2 regions of the Bradyrhizobium sp. BEA-2-5 genome follow, and region 1 is predicted to be linked to the other one. Evidence: predicted binding sites of a transcription regulator. Region 1 holds the regulator's gene; the other holds the start of a gene.

Region 1 (7,276 bases):
GTGATCGAAGAAGCCGGGCTTGAGCATGACGTCGAGCACGGCGTTCGCAGCCGAGATCGCGAGCGGATTGCCGCCGAAGGTCGAACCGTGCGAGCCCGGCCCCATGCCGCGCGCAGCGTCAGCGGTGGCGAGCACCGCGCCGATCGGGAAACCGCCGCCGAGCGCCTTCGCAAGCGACATCACGTCGGGCACGACGCCGGTGCGCTTGTAGGCAAAGAGTTCGCCGGTGCGGCCCATGCCGGTCTGCACCTCGTCGAAGGCGAGCAGCAGGCCCTTCTCGTCGCAAAGCTGGCGCAACGCCTTGAGGAACGCCGGCGGTGCCGAACGCACGCCTCCCTCGCCCTGGATCGGTTCGATCAGGATACCGGCGGTGTTCGGGCCGATCGCCTTCTTCACGGCTTCCAGGTCGCCATGTGGCACCTGGTCGAAGCCGTCCATCGGCGGACCGAAGCCCTCGAGATATTTTGCAGAACCGGTGGCGGCCAGCGTCGCCAGCGTGCGGCCATGGAAGGCGCCCTCGAATGTGATCAAGCGATAGCGCTCAGGATGCCCCTTGGAGAAGTGATGGTGGCGCACCAGCTTGATCACGCCTTCCAGCGCCTCGGCACCGGAATTGCAGAAGAATACGAAGTCGGCAAAACTTTCATTGCACAGACGCGCCGCGAGCTTCTCGCCGTCCGGGCTCTGGAACAGGTTCGACATGTGCCAGAGCTTCGTCGCCTGCTCCTGCAACGCCTTGACCAGCGTGGGATGCGCATGGCCGAGCGCATTCACCGCCACGCCGGAAGTGAAATCGAGATAGCGATCGCCATTGGTCGCGATCAGCCAGGCGCCCTCACCGCGCTCGAAGCCGAGATCGACCCTGGCGAAGACGGGGAGCAGATGCGACGTGGCAGCGTTGGTCATGGCGATCACTGACGGTTTGAAGCCGACAATTGCCGCGCGCCTTGACGCCAGCGCAGCAACGGCCAGCTTCGGAAAACAAAACGGCCGCCTTTGCGGGCGGCACGTGGCGGGCATTCTATGCTGCGGTCAGTAAGTGTCAATCGCCACGAAGTGGCCTTCCTGCAATGCGAAACGAGCGCAATCCGGAGCATTCCGGTGCGGTGGAAAACCCTCATCGAACTGCTTAACTGTGTGGGAACATGTGGACGCGAGTCGGCGGACTCTTGCGCGGGAGTCACGCCATATTGTAGCGTTTGGACTGTCAGATACGACATCTCGTGCAGCGGTACTGGACCCTCTAAGTAGCCTTCGTGTCTCGCGTAAACGTTCGGGCGCAACACCGTGCCCGGCGAGGGCTAAGGGATTCTGGCCGCAGGGATATTTGTCCAGATTGGCTCGCAGCGCCGCTCCAACGATTGGCCGGCGCTACGCGAAGGGAAGAATGCAATGACGGTTTTGACCTGGTCCGATGATCGCGTCGAGCAGCTGAAAAAGCTCTGGGAGGCCGGACTTTCGGCCAGCCAGATCGCGGCGGAGCTCGGCAATGTGACCCGCAATGCCGTGATCGGCAAAGTGCACCGGCTCGGCTTGTCCGGCCGCGCCAAGAGCCCTTCGTCGGCAGCGCCCCGGCCGCGCAAGGCGCGCCCCGCGCAGCACATGATGCGGGTGACCCGCCCCGTTGCCCGCGGCAACACCGCGCTGGCGCAGGCCTTCGAGGTCGAGGTCGAGGCCGAACCCGTCACCTACGACAACGTGGTGCCGATGAGCCAGCGGCTGTCACTGCTGGAGCTGAACGAGGCGACCTGCCACTGGCCGGTCGGCGATCCATCGAGCCCGGATTTCTTCTTCTGCGGCGGCAAGGCGCTCTCCGGCCTGCCCTACTGCGCCCAGCATTCGCGCGTGGCCTACCAGCCCGCCGCCGATCGCCGCCGGCCGTCGGCGAAACCGCAGATCAAGTGAGCACTCGGGAAAACGTCGGAAGAACTCAAAAACAAATCCCCGCGAAAGCGGGGATTTTTTTGTGTGACGTAGCTCGGCTATATGCCCAGCGTCGTCCCGGCGCATGCCGGGACCCATACGCCGCGGCCGGCGCAATCGGCAAGCGGCCAGACGGCTCTCTAACAACGCCCATTCGTGGTTATGGGTCCCTGTGTCTTGGAAGTCTGTCAGGATGGGTTGGGCGGGAAGCCGTTGGGTCCTTGGCGCTTGACGCCGTGAGCCGGCTCGGCCTCCCGCCCGTTCCATTACCAACCTGAACAGTTGCACGAGGCTGCGCCAACAGACCTCGCATCACAGGGACAGGCACCGTGATCATACCCCCTCGTTATGTCGGAATCGACGTCTCCAAGAAGCATCTCGATATCTTTGATGAAGCTGACGGCGTGTCCAGGCGCATCGCCAACGCGGCACAGGCCATCACACAGCAGGTGGCGCGTTGGCGATGCGATGCGCTGGTCGTCTTCGAGGCCACGGGCGCCTATGACCTCGCGCTTCGCGAGGCCCTAAGCCAGGCCGGTGTCCGCTTCGCTCGGATCAATCCGGCTCGAGCTCGCGATTTTGCGCGGGCCAGCGGCCAACTTGCCAAAACCGATCCGATCGATGCACGGATGCTGGCGGCCTTTGGCCGGGTCATGCAGCCGGCAACCGAGCGGGCCGCCAATCCCGCCCGCAACGCTTTGGCAGGGCTTGCAAAACGGCGGGACCAACTGGTTCTCATGCGCGCGCAGGAGAAGAACCGGCGCAGCGAGGCCGACGACCGCGCCATGGCCGAACGGATCAGTCGGCTCATTGAGGTTCTCGACGGCGAGATCGCCGAGATCGAGGCCGATATCAACGCATTGACCAAGGCCGAGCCGGAGATCGCGGACGATGCGCGGTTGATGCGCTCACTGCCGGGCGTGGGTCCCGTGGCTTGCATGCAGCTGATCGCGAAGATGCCGGAACTTGGACATGTTGGAGCGAAGCAGATCGCCGCGCTCGCGGGCCTTGCCCCCTTCAACGTCGACAGCGGCGCCTTCCGTGGAAAACGCAAGATCGCCGGCGGCCGAAAGCGCGTTCGTGACGCCCTCTATATGGCGGCTCTGAACGCGGTTCGTCGGGCCGATCCATTCAAGGCCTTCTACGCGCGGCTGCGACAGGTCGGCAAACCAGCCAAGCTCGCTCTCATTGCCGTCGCCAGGAAGCTCCTAACGGTCCTCAACGCCATGATGCGCGACAGAAAGCCCTACCTGCAGACCAAGCCGACATAACAGTTGCCGGCTCCCGTGCGCAATTGCGCACTAGTTGTGGCCGTTACGGCTGCGGCTCCGCCTTCGCAAACCGATCGTCCAGCGCATAACCGGCGCCACGGACGGTGCGGATCGGATCCTGCTCGCGGCCGAGATTGAGCAGCTTGCGCAGGCGGCCGATGTGGACGTCGACAGTGCGCTCGTCGATGTAGATGTCACGGCCCCAGACGCTGTCGAGCAGCTGCTCGCGCGAGAACACGCGGCCGGGATGCTCCAGGAAGAACTCCAGCAGACGGTATTCGGTCGGGCCGAGATCGATCGGCCGGCCCGAACGCGCCACGCGGCGCTTGTCGCGGTCGAGCTCGATATCGCCATAGGCGAGCACGGTGGCGAGCCGCTCGGGGCTGGCGCGCCTGAGCAGGCCCTTCACGCGGGCCAGCAGCTCCGGCACCGAGAACGGCTTGACGATGTAGTCGTCGGCACCGGTCGCAAGTCCCCGCACCCGCTCGCTTTCCTCGCCGCGCGCGGTCAGCATAATGATCGGCAGCTGCTTGGTTTCGGGACGGGTGCGCAGCCGCCGGCACAGCTCGATGCCCGACAGGCCCGGCAGCATCCAGTCGAGCACGATCAGATCGGGAATGTGCTCCTTGAGGCGGGTGTCGGCATCATCGCCGCGCATCACCGTCTCGACGTCATAGCCTTCCGCATCGAGATTGTAGCGCAACAGCGTCGTCAGCGCTTCCTCGTCTTCGACTACCAGAATGCGTGCGCTCATCGGTTTAAGTTCTTTCTCTGTGGTGATCCGTTGCCCAGACGCAAACCGAAACGCTTACTTCCTTGAGCATAGTCCCCGCGGAAACGAGTTGTCGAAGGACAATCCGGTTCCGCGCTTGCCGATCAAGCCTCAGCTGCCCGGCACCGTCGTGGCGAAGGTCGTCATGTCGCCCTTCGGCCGCTTGTCGGTGATCGCCTGGCCCTCGATCATGTAGAACACGGTCTCGGCGATGTTGGTGGCGTGGTCGCCGATCCGCTCGATGTTCTTGGCACAGAACATCAGATGGATGCAGAACGAGATGTTGCGCGGATCCTCCATCATGTAGGTGAGGAGTTCGCGGAACAGCGAGGTGCAGATGGCGTCGACTTCCTCGTCGCCCTTCCACACCGCCATCGCCGCCGGCAGATCGTGCGCGGCATAGGCGTCCAGCACCGACTTGACCTGCTGCTGCACGAGGTCGGTCATGTGCTCCAGGCCGCGGAACAGCTTGAGCGGGTGGAAGTCGGTCTCCAGCGCGGCGACACGCTTGCCCATGTTCTTGGCGAGATCGCCGATCCGCTCGAGGTCGGTCGCAACGCGCATGGCCCCGACGATCTCGCGCAGATCGACGGCCATCGGCTGGCGGCGGGCGATGGTGAGCACGGCGCGCTCCTCGATGTTGCGCTGCAGATTGTCGATCTCGATGTCGGCGGCGACGACGCGCTGACCGAGCGTGACGTCGCGGCGGATCAGCGCGTCGACGGAATCGACGATCATGCGCTCGGCGATGCCGCCCATCTCGGCGACCAGGCGCGTGAGTTCCTGGAGGTCGGTATCGAAAGCCTTTGCGGTATGTTCAGAACCCATGGCTTGTCTCCCTCAACCATGGTCCCGGGGATCATGGTTTCGTGTCCTGAATTTTAGCATGACCTGATCGGAAAACCGGTTGCCACTTTTCCGGATCATGCGCCGGTCAGCCGAACCGGCCGGTGATGTAATCCTGCGTGCGCCGGTCGCTCGGCGACGTGAAGATCTTGCTGGTGTCGTCGAACTCGATCAACTCGCCGAGATACATGAAGGCGGTCTTGTCGGAGACGCGCGCCGCCTGCTGCATGTTATGGGTGACGATCGCGATCGTGTAGTTCTCGGACAATTCCTGGATCAGCTCCTCGACCTTGGCGGTCGAGATCGGGTCGAGCGCCGAGCACGGCTCGTCGAACAGGATCACCTCGGGCCGCACCGCGACGGTGCGGGCAATGCAGAGGCGCTGCTGCTGGCCGCCGGAGAGCGACAGGCCGGAGGCGTTGAGCTTGTCCTTGACCTCGTTCCACAGCGCGCCGCCGCGCAGCGCCTTCTCCACGCGACCGTCCATCTCGGACTTCGAGATCTTCTCGTAGAGGCGGATGCCGAAGGCGATGTTCTCGTAGATCGTCATCGGGAACGGGGTCGGCTTCTGGAACACCATGCCGACCCGTGCGCGCAGCAGATTGAGGTCGAGCTTGGGGTCGAGCATGTTGGTGTGGTCGAGCAACAGCTGGCCGGTGGCGCGCTGGCCCGGGTAGAGGTCGTACATCCGGTTGAAGATGCGCAGCAGGGTCGACTTGCCGCAGCCGGACGGGCCGATGAAGGCCGTGACGCGATTGGTGCCCAGCGCCAGATTGATGTTCTTCAGCGCATGGTGCTCACCGTAGTAGAAATTGAGGTTGCGCGCGGTGACCTTCGGCGGCGCTTCCGGCAGCGGAACCTGGGGAACGTGGCCCGCGGCAGTCGTGGAGACAGAAAGCTCGGTCATTTTGCGGCCCTTTCGGCACCAAGGATACGCGCGCCGATATTCAACGCGAGCACGGTGAATGTGATCAGCAGCGCGCCGCTCCAGGCGAGTTGCTTCCAGTAGGCGTAGGGGCTCTGCACGAAGTTGTTGATGGTCACCGGCAGGTTGGCCATCGTCTTGTCCAGGCCGAGGCTGAAGAATTGGTTCGACAGCGCCGTAAACAGCAGCGGCGCGGTCTCGCCCGCGACGCGAGCCGTGGCCAGCAGCACGCCGGTGATGAGGCCCGAGCGCGCCGCACGGTAGGCGATGCGCTTGATCACCAGCGAACGCGGCAGACCGAGCGCGGAGGCCGCCTCACGCAGCGGGTTCGGCACCAGCAGCAGCATGTCCTCCGTGGTGCGCACCACCACCGGGATCACGATCACGGCGAGCGCCAGCGCGCCGGCGATGGCCGAGAAGCCTCGCATCGGAACCACGACCGCACCGTAGATGAACAGGCCGATGATGATCGAGGGCGCCGACAAGAGGATGTCGTTGATGAAGCGGATCACTGAGGTCAGCTTGTCGTTGCGGCCGTACTCGGCGAGATAGGTGCCGGCGAACATGCCGAGCGGCGCGCCAATGCCGACGCCGATCACGGTCATGATCACCGAGCCGACGATGGCGTTGCGCAGGCCGCCCTCGGTCGATCCGGGCGGCGGCGTGTTCTGGGTGAACAGCTGCACGCTGAGGCCGGCAAGGCCGTTATAGAGCAGCGTGATCAGGATCAGGGCCAGCCAGGTGACGCCGAACAGCGCGGCGCCGATGCAGAGGCCGCGGATGACGATGTCCCAGCGGCGGCGGCGCGAATTATAGATCGGGTTCATGGCTTCACTTTCCGGCCTTGGTTTCCAGGCGCATCAGCATCAGCCGCGCGGCTGCGAGCACGAAGAACGTCAGCACGAACAGGAGCAGGCCGAGCAGGATCAGGCCGGACTGGTGCAGGCCGTCGCTCTCGGCGAACTCGGATGCGATCGCCGCCGAGATCGTGGTGCCCGGAGCGAAGATCGACGAGGAGATGCGGAACGAATTGCCGATGATGAAAGTCACCGCCATCGTCTCGCCGAGCGCGCGGCCCAGCGCCAGCATGACGCCGCCGATGATGCCGACGCGGGTATACGGGATCACCACGCTGCGCACGACTTCCCACGTGGTGCAGCCGACGCCGTAGGCGGCTTCCTTCAGCACCGGCGGCACCGTCTTGAACACGTCGACCGAGATCGAAGTGATGAAGGGCAGCACCATGATGGCGAGGATCAGCGCGGCATTGAACAGGCTGAGATAGGACGGGGGACCTGCGAAGATCGCGCCGAGCACGGGCACGCCGTCGAACACCTTGATCATGAAGGGCTGGAAGGTGTTGGCCAGGAACGGGCCCAGCACGAAGAAGCCCCACATGCCGTAGATGATCGAGGGAATGCCGGCGAGCAGCTCGATCGCCATGCCGATCGGGCGGCGCAGCCATTGCGGACAGAGCTCGGTGAGGAAGATCGCGATGCCAAGCCCGACGGGAATGGCGATCAGCATCGCGATGAAGGA
Region 2 (7,276 bases), 1.5 Mb from region 1:
AGTCGAAGGTCGGTCCGAGGATCTGCCCGCCGGGAATGTCCTTGAAGGTCGAGGACACACGCCGTTGCACCCGCATGGCGCCGGTGTCGACCGGCTCGCTGGCGCCGAAGCGCGGCAGGGTGGCGCGGAAGGCGCGAACCAGGAAGATCGCCTCGATCAGATCGCCGCGCGCCTGCTTGATCGCCAGCGCCGCGAGCTCGCGATCGTAGAGCGAGCCTTCGCTCATGACGCGGTCGACGGCGAGGCCGAGCTGCTCCGAGATCTGTGCCAGCGTCACCTCGGGCACGTCGCGGTCGCCGCGCCGCTTATGCGCGAGCAGGCGATGGGCGTTCTCGATGGCGCGTTCACCGCCCTTGACTGCGACATACATCGCTTACACTCCGCTTGCGATCAGCCGCGTGGTGCGCGGGATCGCCACAATGGCATCGTCATGGACCAGCACGACATCGATGCCGCGCGGGAACAGGGCTTCGTTGATCACAAGCCGCTGGAACAGGTCGCGCGGCTTGAGCATCGCCTGCAGCACGGCGCTGCCGTCGATGCCGGGTCCTTTCAGCTCGAAGGCCGGCCCCTGCGATAGGCTGTCGACCTGCAGGATCAGCGTGGTCGAGCGGTCAGGATACTCGCTGCTGCCGAACGCAAAGCAATCGAGCGCCGGCAGGCTCGCGGCATCGCCGATCAAAGCGAAGCTCGCGATCGAGGAATCGGAGACCACCGGCGCGCTGGCGTGAAACTTCAGCCAGCGGGCGACGTCCGGCGTCGCCGACATCGCGGCGTCGAGCCAGATCGGCGTGTCGTGATCGAACAGCGTCAGCGCGATCGCGGCCGAGCCACGCATCATGCCGGCTGGTGTTCCCACGCTCGCGGCGACGCGCTGCACGCTGCCCGGCCGCGCCATGGCGTCCATGACGGAGCGAAAGGTCGATTGCGCCGACAGCACCTTGTCGGCAAAGCCCGGCGGCAGTTCCGCAATCGTGGTCATGATCTCAGCCCTCACCGCGCACCATGGTGTAGAAATCAACCTTCGTCGCGGCGGTTTCCGCTGCCTTGCGGCCGCGTTCGGCGTTCATGGCGACGCGCAGCGGCGCGATCACCTTGGCCTCCACCTCGCCGGACAACTCCGCCGACTGCACCATGGCGTCGCACAGCGCGATCATCTGCGCCTTCCGCGCGTCGCGGCCGAGCGTGTAGCCGAACCCAACCTCGCCGCTCGCAAGCCGCACCGCGGCACGCGACACCGTCGCCTCGCCGAGATTGAACGGCGCGCCGTCGCCGCCGACCCGGCCGCGCAGCATGACGAGGCCGTTTTCGGGCTCGCGCAGGTTCTCATGCGCGGGCACCGCGATCGCTGCCAGCCTGCCGGCGATGTCCGCAGCGGCGGCGTGCGCCAGCACCGTCATCGCGGCCTTGCGCTGGAGCTGTTTGCTGTTTGGTCCGGTCGAACTCATGGGCAAACCTTTGGGCAACTTTGCTTGCATCAAGTTGTCTATGATACTAGACAACTTGATAGCGGAGCGCCATGACTGTTTCGTGACAAACCAAAGATTTCTGGTATCACCGCGCCATGAGCATGCAGGAAAGTTCCGGCGTTGCCTTGTGGCGGCAGGTTGCCGACGGCATCGAACGCGGCATCGCCGACGGCCGCTTTGCGGCCGGCGACAAGCTGCCGGGCGAGATGGAGATCGCCGAAACCTATCGCGTCAACCGCCACACCGTGCGGCGCGCGCTGGCGGCGCTCGCCGAGCGCGGCCTGGTGCGGGCCGAGCGCGGCAGCGGAACCTATGTCGAGGCGCAGAAGCTCGCCTATCCGCTGCGCTCGCGCACGCGTTTTTCCGAGATCGTCGGTGCGGGCGGCCACGAGCCGCGCGGCCAGTTGATCGATGCGAGCAGCGACACCGCCAATCGCGAGCTCGCGCGGGAGCTGGGACTGAAGACCGGCGCGCCTTTGATGCGGATCGAGGCGATCCGCCTCGCCGACCGCACGCCGATCTGCGTGTCCACCACCTGGCTGTCGGCGGAACGGTTTCCGGACGCCGGCAGCGTATTCGCCAACGTCCGCTCGATGACGAAGCTGCTCGGCCATTACGGCGTCAAGGACTACCACCGCGCCTCGACCCGGATCACCGCGGCGATCGTCGATGCGACCGACGCCGCGCGGCTCGACCTGCCGCTGGGACGGCCGGTGCTGGTGGTCGACGCAACCGACGTCGACATGCTGGACCAGCCGCTGGTGACCAAGCGCTCGCGCTTCGCCGCCGAGCGCGTGGAGTTTCTGGTCGAGAATGGTTGACGACTGAGCACTTCTCCCTCGCCCCGCTCTGGCGGGGAGAGCGTGGGGGTGAGGGGCCTGTCTCCGCGAATCCGGAAGCTGTGAGTCCCCGGAGAGTCCCCCTCACCCGGAATTTGCTTGCGCGAAAATTCCGGCCTCTCCCCGCACGCGGGGAGAGGCGAAGAAGAAGCTACACCACCGCACGCTGCCCGATGATCGCAAAGCGCAGCTTGCCCGAGATGAAATCGATCGCGGCCACCGCAACCAGGATCATCAGGATCAGGAACGAGACCTTCTGCCATTCCAGCACGCGGATCTGCTCGGCGAGCTGGAGGCCGATGCCGCCGGCGCCGACGATGCCGATGATGGTGGCCGAGCGCGTGTTGGATTCGATGTAGTAGAGCACCTGGCCGGCGATGACGGGCAGCACCTGCGGCATCAGGCCGAAGCGGATCTCGTGCAGGGCACTGCCGCCGGAGGCGCGGATGCCCTCGACCTCCTTCTGGTCGGCGCCCTCTATCGCCTCCGAGAACAGTTTGCCGAACGCACCGAAATCCGACACCGCGATCGCCAGCACCCCGGCAAACGGCCCGAGCCCGACCACGTTGATCCAGACCAGCGCCCAGATCAGCGTATCGACGCCGCGAATCGAATCGAGGAAGCGCCGGACCGGGAAGCGAATCAGGTTCGAGGGGATGATGTTGCGCGCCGCCAGCAGGCTGACCGGCAGCGCCAAAACCGCGGCAAGCGTGGTGCCGAGCACCGCGATCGACAGCGTCTCGCCGAGCGCCTGCATGTAGAGCGGAAACGACGAGCCCGGATTCGGCGGAAGCATCAGCATGGTGATCCAGCCGAGCTGGCCGAGGCCCGCGATCAGCCTGGACGGCGAGAAGTCGAGATCGACCAGGCCGAACACGAAGATCGCGAGCGCCGCCGCGATCATGGCCGGCATCGCCAGCCGTGCCGATGCGGGACGTTCGAAGACGCCGGGGTACTTCGCGCGCAGTTCCGTGGTGTCCGGCCTCGGCATCTGGCTCATCGACGGGTCTCCTTGCCGAACAGGCGGCCACGCAGCCAGCCGGTGCCGATGTCGATGAGGAAGACCGTGACGATGATGGTCAGGAGGATCGCGCTGACGTCGGAATAGTAGAACTTGCGGATCGCAACAATCAGCTCCATCCCGATGCCGCCGGCCCCGACAAAGCCCATCACCGAGGCTTCTCGCACATTGATCTCGAAGCGCAGCAGCGCGTAGCTGACATAGCCCGCGATCACCTGAGGCAGCACGGCAAAGCGCATGCAGGACAGCCAGCTTGCCCCGGTCGAGCGCACGCCTTCGACCGGCCTCATGTCGGCATTCTCGACGATCTCGGAGAACTGTTTGCCGAGCGCGCCGGTCGAATGGATGGCAATCGCCAGCACGCCCGCCATCGGTCCCAGACCGAAGGCGATGACGAAGATCAACGCGAACACGATGCTCGGCACGGTACGGGCGAATTCGAGCAGACGGCGGATCGTGAAACGTACCCACGGGCCCGGCGACGTATTCTGGGCCGCGAAGAAATTGAGCGCGAAGGCAAGCACGGCACCCGTCAGCGTGCCGACATAGCTGATCAGCAGCGTCTCGCCCAGGAGCTTCAGCCATTTGTGCCAGCCCCAGAACCATTCGCCGAGGTCGGTCCAGACCCGCTGGCCATTGTCGAGCGTGAAGATGCGATCGAAGTAGCTGACGAAATTGCCGAAATGGGCGAAGAAGGTGCGCAAGTTCACTTCGGCGCCGAACGCCGCGATCACCAGCACCGCACAGAATGCCGCCGTTGCCAGCGCGGCCTTCAACCGCTTGCGTGCGACGGACTTGCGGTAGGCGTCCTCCAATGTCGCCAGTTGCTGCGCTGGAAGAATGGATACGGCGGTCGCCATCGACGCGTGCCAGTCCGGTTCGAAGTTGAGTGGAAAGGGCCGGGCTATACGCCCGGCCCTCGTGACGTCAGGCGTGCGATCAGCTCGCCTTCTTGCGCAAACCGTCGACGAACTTGATCAGCTCGATGGTGCCGTCCCAATCCTTGGTGGTGGCGGGATGGAAGCCCTTCTTCTGACCGTCGGACAGACGGTCGAAGGCGGCTTTGTCCTTGGTCGGGGCGTCGAAGAAGGCCTTTGCGATCGCGGCCTTCAGGTCCTCCGGAAGATCGGTGTTGTACGCATAGGGGCCGTTGATGATCAGCGCCGACTTGTGGATGATGCGGAAATCATCCTTCTTCATCGCCGAGCCGTCGGCATTCTTCAGCATGCCCTTGGTCAGCATCTGGGCGAGCGTGGAATCGTCCTCGTTGGTCCACTGGTTGGCGGCCACATCAACGGTTCCCTGCGACAGCGCCAGGACGGCGTTCTCGTGGCTGCCGGTGAACACGACCTTGCCGAAATAGCCTTCGGCGTTCGCGATGCCCATCTTGTTGAGTTCGAAGCGCGGCACGTTGTTGCCGGACGTCGAGTTCGGATCGACCAGGCCGAGATTCTTGCCTTTCAGGTCCTCGACCGTCTTGTACGGGCTCGACGCCTTGACGAAGAACACCGAGTAATAGCCGGTCGAACCGTCGGCGTTCATATCGTTGGCGAACGCGTCGGTCTTGACGCCGGTCAGGCGCGCGCGAGAGAACGAGGCCGAGCCGTAGCTGGCGATGTGGATATTTCCGGCGCGCTGGCCTTCGATCACGGCGGCATAGTCGTTGGCGACGCGCAGCGTGACCTTCGTGCCTAGCTCCTTCGACAGATAGTTGATGAAGGGCGTAAAGCGCTCGGTGACGCCGGAGGCATTCTCGGCGGGAACGACGGCGAGAGTGATCTCCGGGTATTTTGCTTTCCAGTCCTGCGCGGAGGCCGAACCGGCAAATGCCAGCGCGGCGGCGCCAGCCAGAATGATGCGACGAGTGAACATGACTACCCCTCTTTTGTTGTAGTTGCACCTGTTGGCCGGGCAAAATGCCCGGCCTCCCAGATTGAAAAATGCGCGACGCTCAGGCCGCGGCTGCGGTGCCGAGTGCCGGCGCAGTTGCACCGTCGGGCGCGGGCAGCGGTGCTGCGCCGATGACGTCATTGGCCTCGAGGTCATAGAGCTCGCGGGCGATATGGTCGGTGAGCGCCGCGGGGGCGCCGTCGAACACCACGCGGCCCGCGGCCATGCCGATCAGGCGGTCGCAATAGCTGCGGGCGAGATCGAGCGAATGCAGGTTGCAGAGCACGGTGATGCCGAAATGCTTGTTGATGCGCAGCAGCGCATCCATCACGATCTTGGTGTTGCGCGGGTCGAGCGAGGCGATCGGCTCGTCGGCCAGAATGATATCGGGCTGCTGCACCAATGCGCGGGCGATCGCCACGCGCTGCTGCTGGCCGCCCGAGAGCTGATCGGCGCGCTGGGCGGCGAGCGAGGCGATGTCGAACTGTTCCAGTGCGGACATCGCCAGCGCCTTGTCCTGCTCGGGCCAGGCCTGCAGCAGCGACCGCCATGACGGAATCTGGGCCAGCCGCCCCATCAGCACATTGGTGAGCACGTCGAGCCGGCCGACCAGGTTGAACTGCTGGAAAATCATGGCCGAACGGGCACGCCACTGCCGCAGCTCCTTGCCGCGCAACGCGGTGACGTCGAGGCCGTCGAACAGGATACGGCCGGAGGTCGGATCGGCGAGACGGTTGATCATCCGCAGCAGCGTCGACTTGCCGGCACCGGAGCGGCCGATCACGCCGACAAAGCTGCCCGGCGCGATCGAAAAGGACGCGTTGTCGACTGCGGCTTTCGTGCCGAAACGGCACGTCAAACCTTCCACCACCAGCATGTAATGCTCCAACCGCGCCTCGTTGGGCCATCGCTATCCCCGGCGTTTTACAGTTATGTGACGACAGCGCTGCGGTGCGGCGATCGTCCACACCCCTCCCTTGTCGCTCCCTTGCCGTCATCCCGACGTCATGATGTTGTCATCAAGCGCCCCGATGACGAGCACGCATCCCCGGAAGCCCAAGATTCTTTAAGATTTGCGGAGGCCCCGATGGCCGGAAAAACACTCTCGGTTGTGCCGACCGTCGACCCGACAGCGTCGGTGCGCGAGAGCAAGCTCGGCAAGTATACCGAGGTCGGCGCGCGCACGATCCTGCTTGAAGTCAGCATGGATGACTATTCTTACGTCGTGAACGACAGCCAGATCACCTACACCACCATCGGAAAGTTCTGCTCGATCGCGGCGATGACGCGCATCAATCCCGGCAACCATCCGATGCACCGCGTGACACAGGCGCACTTCACCTACCGCTCCAGCGCCTATTTCGAGGGTGAGAGCGACGATGCCGAGTTCTTCGACTGGCGACGTGCGCATCACGTGCATATCGGCCATGACGTCTGGATCGGGCACGGTGCGATCCTGTTACCGGGCCGGAACGTCGGAACCGGCGCTGTCGTCGCCGCCGGCGCGATCGTGACCAAGGACGTTCCCGCATACACCATCGTCGCCGGTAATCCGGCGCGGCCGGTGAAGCGGCGCTTCTCCGAGACGATCGCCGACCGCCTCGCCGCGCTCGCATGGTGGGACTGGGATCACGAGACGCTCCGCCGCGTCCTGCCCGACTTTCGCAAGCTCGCGGTCGAGGAATTCCTCGACAAGCATGAGGCCGAGGCCGTATCCCAATCACAAGCCAAACAACGGAGCGCCGCATCGTGACGGACATTTTCATCGAGGGCGGGCGCACGCTGGTTGACGGCGCCTTGGTCGAGACCTCGCTGCGGACCGCAGGCCGCGACATCGGCGCGCTCGACGCCGAGCAGGGTCGCGCCGCGCTGCACATCGATGCCAGCGGCCTCCTGGTGCTGCCCGGCATCATCGACCTGCACGGCGATGCGTTCGAGCGGCAGATGATGCCGCGCCCGGGCGTCGACTTCCCGACCGACGTGGCGCTGATCGACAGCGACCGGCAGGCGATCGGCAACGGCATCACCACCGTCTTTCACGCCACGACCTGCTCCTG

Evidence for each region. The regulator PhoB, encoded in region 1, activates phosphate uptake and scavenging genes when phosphate is short. The targets are predictions, from matches to a motif close to TGTCATNNANCTGTCAT.
Region 2: a site for PhoB is predicted at 1,520-1,536, ahead of phnF (phosphonate metabolism transcriptional regulator PhnF). Genes of this name have one in related genera too.

The regions. Positions count from the first base shown of each region.
Region 1 covers NZ_CP136629.1:982,564-989,839, reverse strand. The annotation lists gene RX327_RS04495 (aspartate aminotransferase family protein) at 1-906, opposite strand, end outside; gene RX327_RS04490 (GcrA family cell cycle regulator) at 1,393-1,905, shown strand; gene RX327_RS04485 (IS110 family transposase) at 2,253-3,194, shown strand; gene phoB (phosphate regulon transcriptional regulator PhoB) at 3,238-3,948, opposite strand; gene phoU (phosphate signaling complex protein PhoU) at 4,078-4,794, opposite strand; gene pstB (phosphate ABC transporter ATP-binding protein PstB) at 4,901-5,719, opposite strand; gene pstA (phosphate ABC transporter permease PstA) at 5,716-6,564, opposite strand; gene pstC (phosphate ABC transporter permease subunit PstC) at 6,569-7,276, opposite strand, start outside.
Region 2 covers NZ_CP136629.1:2,475,427-2,482,702, reverse strand. The annotation lists gene RX327_RS11620 (carbon-phosphorus lyase complex subunit PhnI) at 1-370, opposite strand, end outside; gene phnH (phosphonate C-P lyase system protein PhnH) at 374-982, opposite strand; gene phnG (phosphonate C-P lyase system protein PhnG) at 987-1,448, opposite strand; gene phnF (phosphonate metabolism transcriptional regulator PhnF) at 1,565-2,290, shown strand; gene phnE (phosphonate ABC transporter, permease protein PhnE) at 2,460-3,308, opposite strand; gene phnE (phosphonate ABC transporter, permease protein PhnE) at 3,305-4,189, opposite strand; gene phnD (phosphonate ABC transporter substrate-binding protein) at 4,269-5,201, opposite strand; gene phnC (phosphonate ABC transporter ATP-binding protein) at 5,281-6,096, opposite strand; gene RX327_RS11580 (chloramphenicol acetyltransferase) at 6,307-6,972, shown strand; gene RX327_RS11575 (alpha-D-ribose 1-methylphosphonate 5-triphosphate diphosphatase) at 6,969-7,276, shown strand, end outside.